DNA from 4 places in the Peribacillus sp. QJM3NY_7 genome. Region 4 is predicted to be linked to each of the others. Evidence: riboswitches for the same ligand, from Rfam matches in the RefSeq annotation. Region 4 holds a riboswitch; each other region holds the start of a gene.
The links. A riboswitch is a leader RNA that binds a small molecule or an ion and turns the genes downstream of it on or off. The one in region 4 is predicted to bind thiamine pyrophosphate.

Region 1 (4,830 bases), 2.6 Mb from region 4:
TCGTTCCGTCCGATTTTCCGTGGGTGGAAGAAAAGGTATCAGCCAATCTATTGGAATCCTCCTATGCCTGGAGAACCTATTTGAACATGGGCATCATTTGTGCGGGAGGGTCGGATGCACCCATTGAACCATTAAATCCGATTTTGGGCATTCATGCCGCTGTCACAAGGATGAAAATCAACAGTGAGGACCGTACCGTATATGGTTTGTCTGAAAGGCTTTCCGTTTTCGAGGCTTTCGCATTGTATACCAAAGGGAGTGCTGCAGCAATCGGCCAGGAAAAACGCCGCGGTGTGATCAATAAAGGGTACGATGCCGATTTTACCGTGTTTAATCTGGATGTCTTTGCTGTTGCACCGGATGATCTCCTGAAAGCTGAGGCGGTCATGACGGTCATCGATGACAAAATCATGTATGATAAAAATTAACAGTTGCAAAAAAAGAAATGGAAATACAAAATTGTTAGATGGAATTAGATAAAGGAATGTAAATGGAAAGAAGGCTTGTTATGAAAGTGGATCAACAAAAAGAAGGGGCGATTTATGCAGCCCTTTCTTACATGATGTGGGGAGTTGTGCCGGTTTACTGGAAGTTCCTTCAGGGAGTCGGTGCAATAGAAATTTTAGCTCAGAGGGTATTATGGTCTTTCGTGTTCATGCTGGTTTTATTGATGTTCATGAAAAAATGGCAGGCGTTTCTAGATTATGTCAAAAACATAATGGGCAATCCGAAACTCTTTACGGCATTACTGACGGCGTCACTGCTTGTTACAGCCAATTGGGGAGTGTTCATATGGGCCGTTAACTCAGGACGGATCCTCGACACGAGCCTTGGATATTATATCAATCCGCTCGTCAGTGTACTATTGGGAGTGATAGTCTTAAAAGAAAAATTGAGCGGGGCCCAAATTATTTCATTCCTGCTTGCAGGAATCGGAGTCTTGATCCTTGGCATTCATTTCGGCACGATCCCGTGGATCTCTCTTGTTTTGGCCATGACCTTTGGATTATACGGTCTGGCAAAAAAAATGATCAAGGCCGAATCGGCAATCGGGCTGACGCTCGAAACGATGATGGTAACGCCTCTGGCCCTAGGCTACCTGATTTACTTGATGAACAGGTCGGAAATGCAATTCTTTACAGACGGGAGCACAAGCTTGCTGTTGGTGGGCGGCGGGATTGCCACGGCATTGCCTCTTTTATATTTTGCAAAAGGGGCCGAGAAGATCCCGTTATCGATGCTAGGCATTTTTCAGTATATCGCTCCGACCTTATCTTTATTGATCGGGGTATTCGTCTATCATGAAAGTTTCACCAAAGCACATCTTTTAGCCTTTTTGTTCATATGGTCAGCCTTGGCTGTTTATACACTATCCATTACGAAATGGGGGCAGGCAAGTGCCCGCAGGTTCAAAGGCAAAGGCAATATTGGTGCGTGAAAAGAAAAAAATGCTTGGGGAAATTTCTCCCCAAGCATTTTTTTATGTCGATATTCAATAAAACGGATTTATGGCATAGGCGAAATGCCAGGGTCATGAAAGGTATATCTTCGAACCTATTTCAGAAACAATACAATTGGAAAGGCTGGCAGGACTGTTATCGGGCTTGGCACGGGGGTTATTTAGTTGGAATTGTCTATAGAAGGAACTATCCAGGAAAATGATATGCGTTGTCAGAAATGCTGATATGGTGGCGAATGGCTTTCTATTGCTATTTAATTCATCGATGATTCCCTGTGCAGTGGTAATCCCGATCCCGTGGCCATAAAAGAGGTTATTCCCTAATAATATGGCATTTTCACCTTGCCATTCAGGGGTTGCCAAGTCGTGATCAGGGTTTTTGAAGTAAACGCAATCACCTGGTGAATAATCCCTTCCTTGGTGAACGATGAGAGCCATATTCCTTGGAGGGCGAAAGTCATATAAAAATAGGTCTGAAAAAAGATAGTCGAAATTCCTGGGGCCGATTAAATCCAAAATCGCCTTTAAAAAAGTGACGACCATTGCCGTCCCGCATTCGAAGGCATAAAGCCCTCCATTCATGAAAATGTCAACGAGCGCAGCATGAGGGAGAATCCCTGGCTGAAGGGTAAAGGTGCCATCCTTTGAAAGGTGCCAATAACGTTGATTGGATTGAGACTCCTCAAGTGTGGAAAAATCCGGACCGCTTTTATCCAACGCAATAGCTGCCTCTATGACTCGGTTCCTCAGCTGTATCTCGAAATTAAAATCCCCAAAGTTCCGGTATTCAAAAACGTTAGAATCTTCCGCCAAGCATTGAAGAGTTTCAAGCGATTTGGCAGAGGCTGTACCTGGTTGGATTTGACTGACATCTAACCATTTGTGATTAATCTTTATCATGACATATCCACCTTTTGCTAATAAAATTAAGGGTTTAATAAAACCAGTAAACAAAAATGTCTACACGTTATGCTCATTATATGAATGCTTGAAAAGAAATGACTATTTGGAACGTGTCCGCCGCCGTTGCAGCCAAGAATGATCGGAACGGAAAGAGGCAGAGTTATTTTGCTTTCAATGATTTTCGTTCAAAAGATATTTGAAGTGCCAGGAATACTTTTCCAATTAGAGAGAAGAAGCAAATTAGTATTCCTTTTTCCCCATGAATTGATATAATGAGAGAGAAAAGTTCATATGTGCGAGAAATGTAGGGGGGCCAGTACTGCTGGCTGAGATTGCATCCATTAGATGCTGACTCTTTGAACCTGATCTGGGTGATGCCAGCGGAGGGAACATATTATGACTGATTTTCTGTTTTGTATGTTAACGTCCGAATTCATCTTCGGGCGTTTTTTGCTTTTTTATCCAGTATTTGAATAGCCCTGGAGCCCTATTATGGTTCCGGCATATGAATCTTATAAGATGTGTAGGAGGATAATGACTTGAATAAATTCTTACCACTGTTAACTTCGTTCTTCCTTTTAGCTGGATGCGGAGCAGGCGGAACTAATGAAAAAGAAGAAGCATCTAAAAATGAAGAATTAAAGAAGGTATCGGTCGTGCTCGATTGGACACCGAATACAAACCATACAGGATTGTATGTAGCCAAGGAAAAAGGTTATTTTAAAGAACAAGGTCTTGATGTGGAAATTATCATGCCAGGTGAAGCTGGAGCTGATAAGCTTGTCGCTTCAGGGAAATCTGAATTTGGCGTGAGCTATCAAGAGGGCATAACGCAGGCCCGCGTACAGGGTGTGCCGATTGTTTCGGTAGCTGCCGTCATCCAGCATAATACTTCGGGATTCGCTTCCCCTGAGGCTAAGGACATTAAGACTCCCAAGGATTTTGAAGGGAAAACGTATGGTGGCTGGGGATCTCCGGTTGAAAAGGCCATTATTGATTCACTCATGAAAAAGGAAAATGCGGATGTAAATGAAGTGGACATAGTCAATACAGGAGACATGGATTTTTTCACTTCGGTTAAAAGGGATATAGATTTTGCCTGGATTTATTATGGTTGGACAGGCATTGAGGCTGAGTTACGAAATGAAAAGCTTAATATGGTGTACTTAACCGAATACTCTGATAAGCTTGATTACTATACGCCTGTTTTGACTACAAATGAAAAGATGATAAAAGAAGATCCCGAGACTGTTAAAGCATTCGTTCATGCAGCTTCGAAAGGGTACCAGTTTGCGATTAAGAATCCTGATGATGCAGCAGATATGTTAATTGAGTCTGCACCGGATCTTGATCCAAAACTAGTGAAGAAAAGCCAGGAGTGGCTTGCAGCCAAGTATCAGGATGATGCTCCGCGATGGGGTGAACAAAAGCTTGAAATTTGGAAGAATTACAGTGAGTGGATGACTGAAAATAAGCTTCTTGAAGGTGATTTCGATCCTGAAAAGGCATTTACCAATGAATTTTTACCAAAATAGGAGGAAATACAATGGCCAATTCATTAATTAGTATACAAATTATTCCTAAAGGGGAAAATGTCATCCCTATGGTCGATGAAGCAATCAAGATCATTGAAGAATCAGGTGTCAAGTATGAGGTTCACCCGCTTGAAACGACAATGGAGGGGGAGCTTTCCGAGCTTTTTGCCGTGATAGAAAAAATGAATGTAAGAATGATTGAAATAGGATCGCCGAATGTCATTTCCCAAGTGAAAATATTATATCAGCCAAGCGGGATTACGATGGATACGTTAACGGAGAAATATCGGGCATGATCGGAAGGGGAATTTGGAAGAAGGGGGCTCCCTTCTTTCTTTTATTATTGTTGCTGATTGTATGGGAGTCAGTGACAGTCTTATTGAAAGTTGAAGAATGGCTGCTTCCCGCTCCATCGGCCATTTTCATTGAAGGAATAGAGTCGTCCCGCAATCTTTACGGACACCTTATATCCACAACCGAGCTTGCGTTGTCAGGTTTTTTTATTGGAAGCTGCATCGGCTTATTGATCGCGGCAATCCTACACCTATTTCCAGGTGTGAAGGACGCGGTTTATCCTCTGCTCATACTATCACAAAATATACCTATCATTGTTTTGGCGCCGCTTTTGGTGATCTGGTTTGGCTTTGGCATGCTGCCTAAGTTAATCGTGATTTCACTTGTATGTTTTTTTCCGGTTGCGGTCGCATCATTGGATGGTTTTCGCCAGACACCATACGAGCTTAAGCATTATTTCAAGATGATGGGAGCGGGGGAAAACCAGTTATTTTGGAAGCTGGAACTTCCTCACTCGATCCCGTTCATTTTCTCCGGCCTGAAAATTTCGGCTACCTATAGTGTAATGGGTGCGGTTATTTCGGAATGGCTTGGGGCAAAATCGGGGATTGGTGTTTATATGACTCTCGCCTCTTCAGC
Region 2 (4,830 bases), 960 kb from region 4:
AATTCCATGGAGCCATGTTTCTGCGTTTGAAACATTCATCTACATGACACTCCTTTTAACTTTGGTCTCGACAAATCCGGCTTGCGCGATGTTTTTATCACTTATTACGTTTCCGCCCTTTACCGTCCAGATCCTGGTTGCAAAGTTTTTTGAAATATGTTCGTCATGAGTTACCATGATCACGGTTATTCCGCGCCTTCGATATTCCTCGAACCATTCCAATAATGCAAAGGTATTTTTCGAATCTTGGCCAAATGTCGGCTCATCCAGGAGAATGATTTTTTTGTCGATGACGATTGATGCTGCTACGCTTAAGCGACGCTTTTGACCCATTGATAATTGAAACGGATGTTTATCCCGATGTGCCTCAAGGCGGAACACTTTAAGCAATGAGCGGACTCTCTCATCTATTTCTTGTTGCGGCCTTTTATCAATACGCAATGAATAAGCAATCTCTTCATATACAGTATTTGCAACGAACTGAAACTCAGGATTTTGAAAGACAAACGTCATATGATCCGTTGGATTTTTCACCATTTTAATGGGGTTCCCCAATAATTCATACGTACCTTTCGTTTTTATGAACTGCATCAATGCATGCAAAAGTGTACTCTTGCCCGCGCCATTTTCTCCCCTGATCACAATCCATTCTCCTGAATGGACCTTCAGCTCTTCAACCTGGATTTTTTCCTCTTTATTCCGAAAACCGCTAAATCCTTGCACATCCATAAGAGGTAAACAATCTGTAAATTGGTGTTCCCTAGTGGGTGCATACTTCTGTATATATTCATCCCAAACACCTGGGAACCAAATTCCATGTTCTCTCATTTCATTTTTATATAGGGAAAGAATGGTGTCTCTTGGACCATCAGCTATGATTTGACCGTCATCGTTTAAAAGCACGATTCGTTCGATGAATTCTAAAACATGGTCAATTTTATGTTCGACGATAATAACCGTTTTGTCTTTTCCGACTTCCTTCAACAAGTCCCAGATTTCTTTCGTTCCTTCCGGATCAAGCATGGCTGTCGGTTCATCTAAAAATAGCACTTCTGGTTCAAGGGCCAATACTGAAGCGATTGCCAGACGCTGCTTCATCCCGCCTGATAATGTTTCTATACTTGTGTGCCCTAGGTTCAATCCTACATTACGGATTTGATTTTCAATTTTCTCTTTCATTTCTTCTTTAGGGATGGAAAGATTCTCAAGGACAAAGGCAATTTCCTCATCGGCAAATGGCATGCAAAACTGGCTATCAGGATCTTGAAAAACATACCCCCATGAAGAAGGGCATTTCAATTTCTCCGCTTTCATCGGGACTTCGATGGAATTCGGAATCAATCCGCTTAACACTTGCAACAGAGTGGACTTACCACATCCTGATGGTCCCAACAATAGCACTTTTTCTCCTTGATCAAACGATAGTGATAGATCCTTGAATATCAAAGATTCATCACCGGGAAATTTCATTCTTAACTTTTCAACAGAAACGATTGGTTCCATGGCCCTCAACCTCTTCTTTTAATCAAGTTCTGCATAATCTTTATTGGAAACCGGACGCACAAGATTAGTTACCCCTGTTGCTTCCAGGACTTTAACTAAATAATAAGCGGTCACACCTGCAAAGAATATGGAACCCACAAACCTCGCTATCATGAATAACGATAGATTCCAAGTAGAAAGAGCACCTATTTCCCCGTATGCAAAATCCATGATAACTGATGCCAGGCAGGAAGCCATCGCAGCTAAAACGGCCACCGGCATATTGAATTTTTTATATTTGAACCCCATGAACACCAGTTCCGCGAACAAACCTTGGACCACCCCATATAACAGTACAGTCAGCCCCCATGGGGAACCTAGAAAGAATTCCCCGGAAGCTGCGGCTATCTCCGCCAAAAGTGCCACACCCGGTTTCCGTAAAATGAAAAAGGCGACAGGGCCAGCTATAAACCACATTCCATAAATAAGTTGATCCAGATGTAATCCTAATGGTTTAACGGAATAATAAATCGAACCCCAAAGGATATAAACGATTCCAAATGCTACCGCAATCACGATCGTGACTAATATATCCGTTAATTTCAATCCTTTTTTCATTGTTTCATTCTCCTTTTATACTTCTAATGTTTCCTTATGAACGGGCCATGTCTCTAAACGATAAGCCATTTCCCAAAATGAGTATTCATATTGGCTGCTGAGAATAAAATGCTCTTTCATTCTCGCCTTATCTTCTTCAGTTACTTTTTCAGCAATCTCATCCAGCCTCGCAATTTGTTCTTCCACCAAAGTGCGGAACCACTCTCCTCCGTAAGCCGCTATCCATTCTTGATAAATCGGCTCTTCGGGCATGCACCCTTGCAGCTTTTCACCTATCTCATAATACAGCCAGTAACACGGCAAGATAGCTGCAATAACATCTCCTAAATGTCCCGAATAAGCCGCACGATACATATGGGAAGTATAAGCATAGGCAGTCGGGGCAGGCTTGAAATTTTCCCGTTCTTCTTTAGTGATGCCTAATCTCTCGGAAAAATTCTCATGAAGCTTCAACTCCGCTTCATATGTTCCTTGTGCATGGCCGGCAAGCCTGCTTGTTGTATGTAAATCTGTAGCCTTGACTGCCCCTAAGGCTTGAACTCTAGCAAAATGAGATAAATAATAGGCATCTTGCATGACATAAAAACGGAAACACTCCAATGGCAATGTGCCATCTCCTATTCCTGCAACGAACGGATGATTAAAACTAGCTTCCCAAATGTGATCAACTTCCTTACGGATTTCCTCTGAAAACTTCATGTCCATTACCTCCGAAATTGTATTTTTTCATTGAACGTTACAGAAAAAAAACACTTATCACCCCTTTTTTTGCAAACAAAAAACCACTTTCTTAAACGTAAAGAAAGTGGTTGTACTTGAAATAATACAGAAATGTATAGTTCCAGACCCCACTTCCCTACGCTGGTATAAACCAGATCAGGTTCTAAGGGTCTTAAAGTCATACTTCAATCTCAGCTTTTGTGGGTAAAAAATCAACTTTTACCTATAAAGCACCCCTAGTGGTACAAATTGTATATTAAATTCATTTGCCTTTATATTAACACGATAAATCCAATTGTCAAACGTATTAGAAAAGTTTTCTTGATTTAGGGTTACTAAACTTTCAATCTTTCATACCCTCAATTCCCGTAGCCTTCAAAGAATTTGATCAAAGGGAGCTCAGTTAGTAGTTTACTCGTGAGTTTTACCGGTTTACTCGTGAATTCTACTGTTTTACTCGTGAGTTTTGCCGGTTTACTCGTGAATTCTGCTGTTTTACTCGTGAATTGGCCACTTGACTCGTGAATTCAGCAGTTCACTCGTGAGTTTTTGCAATTTTACTCGTGAATTTAATGAATTCACAGTAATCCCCTTTTGAACTTTCCATCAAACCAGCTCACTATTGTGACGCCGGTTAGGGATTTCCCAAAGCAACTTCTCAACTCGCGCCCATCCACCTCATCACCTCCTACTCTTTTATTATGAATTCATTATAGTAAACTTAATATTTTTAAAAACCATATAATTTCATAATGTGAAAATATAGGAATTATTTATTTTTAATTGTGAACTATCAAAAGATCGCCCCGAAGAAATGACTTTCATTACCGCATTATCAAAAATCAGTGTTAAACTAACCATGATCATTCATATTTCCAGCATAGTTAATAATGGTCTTTTTTTTTGGTTCTTGACTCGAATATTTGAAAGTGGTGAGGGAAGTTTCAATTTTTCGTTCCTTTAGAAAGTTCTACCAGTTAATTGTGGATATTCCTTTAAAAAAGAGTGTGGTTTTGAATTACCGCTACGAGGTAAAAGCTGTAATCGGAACAGGAAGCTACGGTATTGTTTATCGTTGCAATGATTTGAAAATGAATGAAAATATAGTGATCAAACAGCTCCGGAAAAGTAAACGCCGCAGTAAAAAAGAGCTGAAACAATTTGAAAATGAAATTTCCATATTACGAATGTTAAACCACAGAAATATCCCTAAATTTCACGAGAAATTTTCGCAAGATGGAAATGTTTATTTTGTGATGGATTTCATAGAAGGGAATAATTTAGAAGACCATATTTTCTCGAATCAATTAACGTTCAATGAGAAAGAGTCTCTACATTTTCTGGTTAAGCTGGTCGATTTAGTATGTTATCTACATGAGCATGACATTTTCCATCAAGATATACGTATACCGAATATTCTACTTAAAAACCATCAGCCCATTTTGATAGACTTTGGTTTGTCCAAGATGATCAATTCGGACAACCTCGCTAGAGAATCCATTTTGCAGCTGAAAAGGCAGGATTTTTACGACTTGGGGGAAATACTTCTATATGTACTTTATACGACGTACGCTTCCAAAAGTAAAAAAGCACTTCCTTGGACAGAAGAGCTTTCGTTAGAAAAAGAAACCGTGCATATACTGAAAAGGTTATTAAGCATCCAAGAACCTTACTCAGATATTAAAGATATCTCAATGGACCTTCAGGCTGTATTGAAGTCAAAGAATTGGAATTAGCTGCTGCTGCCCCGCCCTTTTCTCTTGTAGCGGTCACTTCCACTCATGGGATACCTTTTGTAGCCTCGGCTGCTGCTGCTGCTGCCTCGGCGATAATGCCCATGTCTTCGCTCACTGCTGCCTTGGGAAAGCTGTTTGATTTTTTTCATTATTTTCTTCAGCATTTCTTTCACCTCTTTTATTTTGGTTTTAAAGCCTGTTATTCATTTAGCCTAACATAGTCACAGTATAAACCTTATTAATAAGTACTATAATTTTTTTTCATTTGTGTTAC
Region 3 (4,830 bases), 600 kb from region 4:
TACTTCGTGACCACCGTGATTCAATTGTGGGGGGATGGCACCCGTTTGCATGTTCTGGTGTACTTGACCTTGTTGATATTGGTTTTGCATTGTATTTCCCTCCTCATTTTATCAATCAAGCGAACACGTTTAGTATGTTAAACCCCAACAAGATTATTCAATCTAAACTCTTCCAAGAAGACCAATAAACTGCTGCATCATTTTTTCTGTATAAAAAAACCGTGGCGCTTTAAACTATAAACACTTTATATACATGGGAGGATTTCTAATGACACATCAATGCTTCTATTGTAGTGATGTCACGGAAGAAAAAAAAATCCATATAGTAACATTTCAAATTACTGACACGGATAGAAATGAAATGCTGTGTGATGAATGTTATCAAGAATGGCTGCAAGGAATAAAAGGGTAAGCATTAAAAGCCCTCTAACATTTCCCAAACACCAACGATGCATGCTTGGATGAATTCAGGGTAACTTAAATTCGTTAATGAATTTCAAGGAGGATGGTTATGGGAATTTTAAGCGGAAATCCGAAAGATGAGCCTATGCATTACGGAGAGGTTTTTGGAACATGGGCATTTCTAACAACTACAAAAGGGTTGATTGCCTGTCATCAAACCATGCTTAATCATACTGGCGACAAAGACCTGCATAAATTGCTTGTTGAAGTGATCGATCAAGGGAAACAGGAACATGACCAACTTGAATCATTATTAAAAGAAAATAACGTAGGACTGCCTCCCTCACCACCTGAAAGGCCTAAAGCTAATTTGGAGGATATTCCCGTCGGGGCACGTCTTCAAGATCCTGAAATCTCCGCTTCAGTATCAATCGATATTAATGCAGGATTAGTTGCTTGCAGCCAAATGATGGGTCAATGCATCCGCGAAGATATTGCACAGATGTTTGCGCAATTCCATACCAACAAAGCTGCATTGGGTGCTGACTTCCTAAGATTGAATAAGGAAAAAGGATGGCTTGTCCCTCCTCCCCTTCATATCAATAAAACAAGTATGTAAATAATAAGTAATGATAGATCCCCTTAATCATGTTTTGTAATCGAATCAACATGATTAAGGGATTCATTCCATAAGGACGATTAAGGAATCATTACCATTGAAGACTTTCGATCAAGTGGCACTTTGTACATTGTTGACTATAATCATTTTTCACAAATTCATGGTTGCAATTCTCCCGAAAAATATTCAGCTCCCTTTTCAGCTGCTCCAATTGAGTTTCCAACTGTTTCATTTCAACTTTTATCTGGATTACCCGATTCATCGAATTCTCCCTCTCGTCGGAATCATTGATAGATTTTTCCATCCGTTTTCCTAAATTCATTCGCTTTTTCTTTAAGCCCTTCATCGATTACCGACTCAAAGCCCAGACCCTTTTCCTTCGCCAAATCACGGATGTCCTGAGAGATTCTCATACTGCAGAATTTCGGTCCGCACATTGAACAGAAATGGGCTGTTTTGGCACCTTCTGCCGGAAGAGTTTCATCGTGATATTCAACCGCCCTTTCAGGATCAAGGGAAAGATTGAATTGATCTCTCCAACGAAATTCGAATCTAGCCTTCGAAAGGGCATCATCCCGTTTTCTTGCCTGCGGATGGCCTTTTGCAAGATCAGCTGCGTGTGCTGCAATTTTATAAGTAATGACCCCTACCCGAACATCCTCTTTATTCGGAAGTCCCAAATGCTCTTTCGGTGTCACATAGCAAAGCATGGCCGTTCCAAACCATCCAATCATGGCAGCACCAATCGCAGAAGTGATATGGTCGTATCCAGGAGCTATGTCCGTCGTCAATGGTCCCAGGGTATAGAATGGTGCTTCTTGACAGACTTCCAGCTGTTTATCCATATTTTCTTTAATCAAATGCATCGGTACGTGACCGGGTCCCTCCACCATGACTTGAACATCGTGCTTCCAAGCAATCTTCGTCAATTCCCCAAGTGTTTCCAATTCCGCAAATTGTGCCTCATCGTTTGCATCTGCAATGGATCCCGGACGGAGACCGTCACCTAATGAGAAAGAAACATCATACGTCTTCATGATTTCACAAATCTCTTCAAAGTGTGTATAGAGAAAGCTTTCTTGGTGGTGAGCCAAGCACCATTGTGCCATGATGGAGCCTCCCCGGGAAACAATACCCGTAACTCGCTTTGCTGTCATTGGGATGTATCGCAAAAGCACACCAGCGTGTATGGTGAAGTAATCGACACCTTGCTCAGCCTGCTCGATTAATGTATCCCGGAATACTTCCCAATTTAAATCTTCCGCGACCCCATTCACTTTTTCCAATGCTTGATATATCGGAACCGTCCCAACAGGCACAGGTGAATTCCTGATAATCCATTCCCGCGTCGTGTGAATATTCTTTCCTGTGGAAAGATCCATTATGTTGTCTGCACCCCATCGTGTAGCCCAAGTCATTTTCTCCACTTCAGCTTCGATCGATGAACTGACAGCTGAATTTCCAATATTCGCATTTATCTTCACGTGAAAATTACGTCCGATGATCATGGGCTCACTTTCAGGATGGTTAATATTTGCCGGAATGATTGCCCGCCCGCTAGCTACCTCTTCCCTTACAAACTCAGGGGCTACATTTTCCCTGATCGAAATGAACTCCATTTCTGGAGTAATGATCCCTTTGCGGGCATAATGGAGCTGGGTTACGTTTTTCCCTTTCACCGCACGCAATGGTTTTCTTTTCAATCCCGGAAAAACTTCGGCATTGGATTGTGACTCCACTTTTCTATATCCGTTATCTTCCGGCTTTATTTCACGCCCTTCATACTCTTCAACATCTTCCCGTTCCAGAACCCAGCTGCGTCTAATCGGGGCAAGGCCTTTATGAATATCAATCGGATATTCTGAATCCGTATAGAAGCCGCTTGTATCATATACACGTAAAGGCGGATTCTCCTCTTCGCCGAATGCCCCTGTCGTCGGACTTAGCTCAATTTCACGCATAGGTACTTTAATATCGGGTCTAGATCCCTCAACATACACTTTTTTACTCCCGGCAAAACTGGACATAATTGAAACGTTCATGTCATTTACTGAATTACTCTTCATGATTTCATTTCTCCTTTTTAAGTTCATTTAAAAAGGACAAAATCCAATCCATTTCGCACGAAAAAGCCAGGTCTCATATTTAAGACCCGGCTAACGTTAGTATGACTACAGAAATGACCAGTTGAAAGGTCATCGTTAAGTAGATTCTAACTTCCCCACGCTGGTATGAACCAGATCAGGTCCTGAGGGTTAAGAAGCTTAAGCGCTTCTCTCTCAGCCCAACTTTTATTGGACACCCCTAGTCTGAATAATTTAATTGATTACAGGGTAACTATATCTCACCCTTTTCATTCTGTAAATAATTTAAAAGACCTAGTATTTTCTCTGCAATCATCTAAAATTTGTTATTTGGAGGAGGACCGCCAATTAATTCCCCAGGCTCCCAAGGATAGGGAAAAGCTCCTCTAAATGCGTGATTTCGTAGGTTGGAATCACTTCATTCCGTTCCTTATCATGGCGATTTATCCAAACCGACTTTATGCCTACCCGTGATGCTCCAAGGATATCGGTCATTAAATTATCGCCGACCATCAATACTTCATCCTTATCTAGCTCCATGATTTCCAAAGCATGCTCAAAAATGGAGGCATCCGGTTTACCTCGTCCAAATGCGCCTGAAATTACGATTTGGTCGAAATAAGGAACCAGTTCAGGCGTTATTTCAAGTTTGGTATTTTGCAGCTCAGGAGATCCGTTCGTAAGCAATAGCAATTTGTACTTCCCTTTTAATTCATCCAGAACACGGAATGTTTCTTCATAGATAAATGGCTTTTTGCGTCTTTCGGCCGGAAAACGTTCTGCCAGTTCAAGCCCAAATTCCGGGTCATCGATCCCTAATGCCTTCAAGCCCCTCGTCCACGCTTCTTTCCGATAAGCCGGTACAATCCCGGCCATCTTCCGGAATTCATCATGATCATCCTGAAAATTCCCCCATAGTCCCTCAAATGGGTTGATTCCGATCATTTGAGTGAATGCATATGTATCGTAAGAAGAATAAAGATCACGCGCTTCCTTCCGCACCGCTTCTTCAAACTCGTCGACATTCAGACCATATTTCTCCTTGGCAACTTCGCATGTGGCCACAAAAGCCTCTTTTACACTTTTCTGATCCCATAGTAATGTATCATCTAAATCAAAAAAAACTGCCTTCAGCAAAATGTCCACCCCTCTTTCCCCAATATTGAATTCGTAAAAATTACACTATTACAATAATAAACCACAACCAATAAAAAAAGAATAACTATTCGGAAAATGCATGCCTCTTTCTTCGCAAAATGGCTTACCTTTTCCCGGGGGAACCATATATTCATTTCCCTTTTCCGCTTTCAAATACATACAATTTTCCATTACTGGCAATCTTGAACTTTGGACCGGTGAACCCCCGTCGGATCAGCTCTTTCCTCATATATACCATGAGGGCGGCATGACTCACGATCAGAACATTCCTTTCCCCCTTTGCAAAGATTTCATCCAATACTTTTTTGATTCTTTGCTCAGCAAACTTAATTTCCGCCCTTGTCTGCTTGTTGATCACCGAGCAGCAGCGAATCCAGATGGCCCAAAGGATGAACGGCAGCTTAATCCTTCCTCTCAGAGGGGGAGAAGGTATTTCCCGCAGCTCCTCCATCCGATGAACCGTGCCTGGAAAGATGTGTTCCGCTGTCTTGACGGCTCTCGACATATCACTGCAATAACATTCCTGCCATTCCTCCAAGCCAAATAAAGTCGTTCCATAAATAATAT
Region 4 (4,830 bases):
ACATATAACCAGTACGATAATCAATATACCTGCCAATTTTTTCATTTGGTTCTCCTCTTGTTTTTTACTAGAAGTATTTAATCTTTTTCATACCCAAAAAATCTGCAGTACTAACATAAAAAAGAATTGTCAGATAAAGAATAAAGAGTGTATGATAATATAAAACTTTCAATGGATTGGGTTTCATTCAACGTCCCTAAAACCAAAAACGGGATTACCCTACATTCTGGAGATTGAATAAATGATAGTTAGGAGTTTAAATCATGGAAGAACACATAGAGTTTAGAGAGGCAGAACTATCTGATCTACCCAGAATTGTTGAAATATATAATTCGACAATTGCTTCAAGGATGGTCACGGCAGATACGGAACCTGTATCCGTCCAATCGAGGGTTAAATGGTTTGAGGAACATCATTCAGAAAGTAGACCGCTATATATCATTACTATAGAAGGGAAAACCGCTGGATGGATGAGCTTTCAATCCTTTTATGGCCGACCGGCATATAATTCCACTGCCGAAATCAGCATTTACATTGATGATTATTTCCGGGGAAAAGGAATTGGACAAATTTCGATTCGAAAGGCAATTGAATTGAGTCCAAAATTAGGTGTTAAGACTTTATTGGGTTTCATTTTCGCCCATAATACACCAAGCCTTAAGCTTTTTTCTAAATTCGGGTTTGAAGAATGGGCACATTTACCTCAAGTTGCCGAGATGGATGGCATTGAGCGGGATTTGATCATTCTAGGTAAACGTGTCGATATTTAAATATAATTCTTTAGAGCTATTGCCTTGAGCAGTAGCTTTTTTAGATTAATACAGGTTGAATTGCTAATTTAAAAATACCTATATGCTTCTTGAAGGGAAAAATATTCAGAATCTCTTTTACTTGCTAACGCATTCAATAGCATATCCAATTCTTGGCTGGCTTGTACAGTCTGCAGACTTGTTAAGCCGTAAATCGCTCCCAACTTTATCATTTCCTGTCTCTTCTCTTCTACTTTTTCTATAGTTACCTTACGGCAAGGCATCATAGCCACCTCCCATTTATTCAATATTTTTACACTTTTATCATAATGAAATCACTAGTTAAAATCAACTATTTTCCAGAAATTAAATGTGTTATTTTATAGGTCAAATGTGACAAAACACCTATTTTGTTATTTAATTATGTATAATTTGTGTCGTTTTCTAATAAACGCAAAAAAAGCATCCACTAGTGTAGACTGCGAATGCTTACATCATATCCCTTATTCAAAAATCCAAATATTGTATTACTATGTCATCCATTCAGAAGGTGACTCGTTATTAGGTCTATTTATAACAATCTTATATTCATCTTCAAGTACTTTTAATGGGGCATCATAAAGGTGCCTTTCATCAGAGGTTTTGTATACTCCATTGGCCAATAGCTCTTCAATGAGTTTTGCCTTCCTCTGTTCAATCCTCTTAAATAATTCTGCCATGTAAATGGCTCCTTTCCGTCCTAGTGCCTGCTTCTAGTTAGCTAAACTTTATCAACTTGTTTGATTTCACCAAATTATATATACCTTTTCTAGTATGTCACTAAACGTTATTTCCCAAAAATAAAAGCCCCTTCTAATGTAAGAAGAGGCTGACAGTGTCCGTTCGGCTCTTCTTATCTTCCAAGCATATGCTTGTTGGATTTAGCACAGTTCCCTAAACGGGTCCGCTGCCGAGGTTTCTTAGGGCCAAGTCCCTCCACCTCTCTGGATAAGAATTCAATATATAATGATGTAGAAATGATTCTATCCTAATAATCTTCAAAAGTCAATTACCTGGTTCTCCCTTTTTTCCTGGACATAAAGTGATTCCTCTTTCAAATACGGGTTGCATTTTCTTGTCTTTCTGATATGATGTCAGTAATTACATACAATTCACACCACTAGGGGAGTCTTTTTTAAGACTGAGATGGAATTAGTTCCGGACCCTTTGAACCTGAACCGGCTCATACCGGCGGAGGGAAGTGGATGATATCGTCCATTTTACAGACTATATCCATCTACCCCGTTCCGTATTCAGGAACGGGGTTTTTATTTAACAAAGGGAGCCATTCTATAGGAGGATGAACAATGGAGAATACAAAATTAGAAACATTCAGTGATAGACTGCATGCACGGGCAAAAGAGATTTGGAAAAGGAACCATTCACATGCCTTTGTCCAGGCAATTGGAAACGGCACACTTCCTGAAAAGAAATTTGCCTATTACCTGAAGCAGGACTATGTCTATCTCATGGATTATTCCAAGCTCTTTGCTTTAGGTGTCATCAAAGCCCATAACATCGAAACCATGGCAAAATTTGCGAGCATTTTAAATGAAACCCTTCAAGTGGAAATGGATATTCATCGGCATTATGCTTCCGAATTCGGGATCAGCTCCAAGGAATTGGAAAATACAGAACCTACTCCAACCACTCTAGCCTATACAGGTTACATGCTAAATGCAGCTCAGCATGGGACTTTGGCAGACTTGATCGCCTGTCTCCTGCCCTGCGCTTGGGATTATTATGAAATCGGTTTGCTATTAAAAGAACAAAATGGAGCAGCACTGGAAAACAATCGCTACGCAGATTGGATAAGGTCCTATTCATCTCCTGAATTCGGGGAAGCACACAAGTGGCTGATCGCTTTGTTGGAAGAATTGACGGAAGGCATGCCTGAAAAGGAACTTCTTAGATTAGAAAAGCACTTTTTGGTTACTTCCCGATATGAATATTTATTCTGGGACATGGTTCAAAATGAGCAGGATTGGCCTCTATAGGTGGTTGACATGAGGATGAACCCTATCAAGAAACTGACATTGACTGCCATGATCACGGCTTTAACGACGCTTACCAGTTCATTTATTTTCATCCCTGCAGGATTTGCAAAAATCTTTCCTATTCAACATCTGGCAAATGTCCTGACGGCGGTTCTATTGGGGCCTGCATATGCGGTGACACAAGCTTTTTTAGTTTCCATCATTAGAAACATGATTGGTACCGGTTCAATTTTCGCCTTTCCCGGCAGCATGATTGGTGCACTTTTGGCCGCCATCCTTTACCGAAAAACACAAAGCTTAAAATTCGCCTGTTTAGGGGAAGTGATCGGGACCGGCTTTCTCGGTTCCCTGGCCTGTTATCCGCTTGCCACCCTCCTATTGGGAGAAAAAGCTGCTCTTTTTGGTTTTTTACCGGCTTTTATGTTCAGTTCATTCGCAGGTGCGATTTTAGCTTTCATATTACTTAAAATATTGCTAAAAAATACTTATATGAAGGGGTTTTTTTATGAAAACAGCATTAACGATCGCAGGCTCTGATTCAGGGGGCGGTGCTGGAATACAAGCGGATTTAAAAACATTTTCTGCACATGGTGTATTTGGAATGTCTGCCATCACAGCCGTAACTGCCCAAAACACAATGGAGGTCCGTTCTGTACAGCCCATTGAAACAGCTATCATATCGGATCAAATTGCAGCTATCTTTGAAGATATTCCTGTCGATGCAGTAAAAATAGGCATGCTTGGATCAAAAGAAATCGTGGAAACGGTCGCTGCGTCCCTCAAAACCTTCATGCCTGCCATCGTTATCCTTGACCCTGTCATGATTTCCAAAAGCGGCCACCATTTGCTCGACGAAAAGGCCGTCTCTGCCTTAAAAATGGAATTGCTTCCGCTTGCAAATCTTGTAACACCCAATGTACCAGAAGCGGAAGTACTTACTGGCTTCCCGATTCGGACGAAACAAGATTTCTACAGGGCATGCATTTCGATACAAGAAATGGGTCCCAAAGCCGTTTTACTTAAAGGCGGCCATGCAGCAGGAAATCCAAATGATCTTTTTTATGATGGGACTGACTTCCACTGGATCAAGGGAGAGCGCATTCATACAAAAAACACTCATGGTACGGGCTGTACCCTATCATCCGCCATTACATCTAACCTGGCAAATGGACTGCCATTGCAAGTGTCGATCGAACAAGCCAAGACCTATATTTCCGAAGCGATACGCAATAGCTTTTCAATCGGTAAAGGTCATGGACCTGTCCATCATTTTCATTCATATTCAAAAAAAGAAAGGAGTGACTTATTATGAAGGTTTCTTCAGCCGATTTATTTATGAAGGTAAGAGAAAGGAAACCACTCGTTCACCAAATCACCAACTTTGTTACGGTCAATGACTGTGCAAATGCCACCCTTGCCATCGGAGGTTCACCAGTAATGACATCGAGCCCAAGAGAAGTGGCGGATATGGTCAAATTAGCAGATGCATTGGTCCTGAATTTCGGTACGATCGATGATAAGGCCTTGGAAGCAATGGAGATTGCCGGTAAAACGGCAAATGCCCTGGACATCCCGGTCATTTTGGACCCGGTGGGCGTTGGTGCCACCTCCTATCGTACAGAGCAAGTCAAAGAGCTCCTAAGTAAGATTACTTTCCAAATCATTCGCGGAAATGCGAGTGAAATCCTGTCATTGATGGGTGGGGATACCGTTACTCGCGGGGTGGATTCGGGGGAACTTGCGATTAGCAATGCAGAGCTGGCTGCACGAGCGGCAAATGAATTGAATAGCATCATCGTGGTCAGCGGAGCTAAGGATGCGGTCAGCGATGGAAAACATACGTCCATCATCGATAACGGGAACCTCCTTTTAACTAATGTTACAGGTACCGGTTGCATGTCCACTGCTCTTATCGGAACTTTTTCCGGAGTCACCGATGATTTCTATTCTGCAGCAATTGCCGGTATCTCAACAATGAGCATTTCAGGGGAACTAGCAGCCGCAACCCTTCAAAAGGATGAAGGAACAGGTACTTTCCGTGTGCG

Region 1: linked by a shared signal. The riboswitch ahead of AC0VX1_RS19285 (ABC transporter substrate-binding protein) and the one ahead of tenA (thiaminase II) in region 4 are both predicted to bind thiamine pyrophosphate.
Region 2: linked by a shared signal. The riboswitch ahead of tenA (thiaminase II) and the one ahead of tenA (thiaminase II) in region 4 are both predicted to bind thiamine pyrophosphate.
Region 3: linked by a shared signal. The riboswitch ahead of thiC (phosphomethylpyrimidine synthase ThiC) and the one ahead of tenA (thiaminase II) in region 4 are both predicted to bind thiamine pyrophosphate.

Annotation. Positions count from the first base shown of each region.
Region 1 is NZ_CM149663.1:4,026,241-4,031,070, reverse strand. It holds gene AC0VX1_RS19300 (amidohydrolase) at 1-428, shown strand, start outside; gene rarD (EamA family transporter RarD) at 509-1,438, shown strand; gene AC0VX1_RS19290 (protein-glutamine gamma-glutamyltransferase) at 1,532-2,359, opposite strand; TPP riboswitch at 2,659-2,768, shown strand; gene AC0VX1_RS19285 (ABC transporter substrate-binding protein) at 2,902-3,897, shown strand; gene AC0VX1_RS19280 (thiamine-binding protein) at 3,909-4,193, shown strand; gene AC0VX1_RS19275 (ABC transporter permease) at 4,190-4,830, shown strand, end outside.
Region 2 is NZ_CM149663.1:2,395,685-2,400,514, reverse strand. It holds gene AC0VX1_RS11460 (energy-coupling factor transporter transmembrane component T family protein) at 1-39, opposite strand, end outside; gene AC0VX1_RS11455 (ABC transporter ATP-binding protein) at 40-1,503, opposite strand; gene AC0VX1_RS11450 (ECF transporter S component) at 1,522-2,100, opposite strand; gene tenA (thiaminase II) at 2,116-2,799, opposite strand; TPP riboswitch at 2,937-3,068, opposite strand; gene AC0VX1_RS11440 (protein kinase domain-containing protein) at 3,828-4,556, shown strand; gene AC0VX1_RS11435 (hypothetical protein) at 4,547-4,777, shown strand.
Region 3 is NZ_CM149663.1:831,648-836,477, reverse strand. It holds gene AC0VX1_RS04020 (spore coat protein) at 1-90, opposite strand, end outside; gene AC0VX1_RS04015 (hypothetical protein) at 269-412, shown strand; gene AC0VX1_RS04010 (DUF3231 family protein) at 512-1,021, shown strand; gene AC0VX1_RS04005 (hypothetical protein) at 1,113-1,283, opposite strand; gene thiC (phosphomethylpyrimidine synthase ThiC) at 1,306-3,087, opposite strand; TPP riboswitch at 3,223-3,337, opposite strand; gene AC0VX1_RS03995 (HAD family hydrolase) at 3,454-4,242, opposite strand; gene AC0VX1_RS03990 (histidine phosphatase family protein) at 4,394-4,830, opposite strand, start outside.
Region 4 is NZ_CM149663.1:1,432,312-1,437,141, reverse strand. It holds gene AC0VX1_RS06975 (DUF459 domain-containing protein) at 1-45, opposite strand, end outside; gene AC0VX1_RS06970 (GNAT family N-acetyltransferase) at 264-770, shown strand; gene AC0VX1_RS06965 (Spo0E family sporulation regulatory protein-aspartic acid phosphatase) at 839-1,033, opposite strand; gene AC0VX1_RS06960 (Fur-regulated basic protein FbpA) at 1,280-1,468, opposite strand; SAM riboswitch class I at 1,639-1,743, opposite strand; TPP riboswitch at 1,901-2,005, shown strand; gene tenA (thiaminase II) at 2,096-2,785, shown strand; gene thiW (energy coupling factor transporter S component ThiW) at 2,801-3,322, shown strand; gene thiD (bifunctional hydroxymethylpyrimidine kinase/phosphomethylpyrimidine kinase) at 3,291-4,097, shown strand; gene thiM (hydroxyethylthiazole kinase) at 4,094-4,830, shown strand, end outside.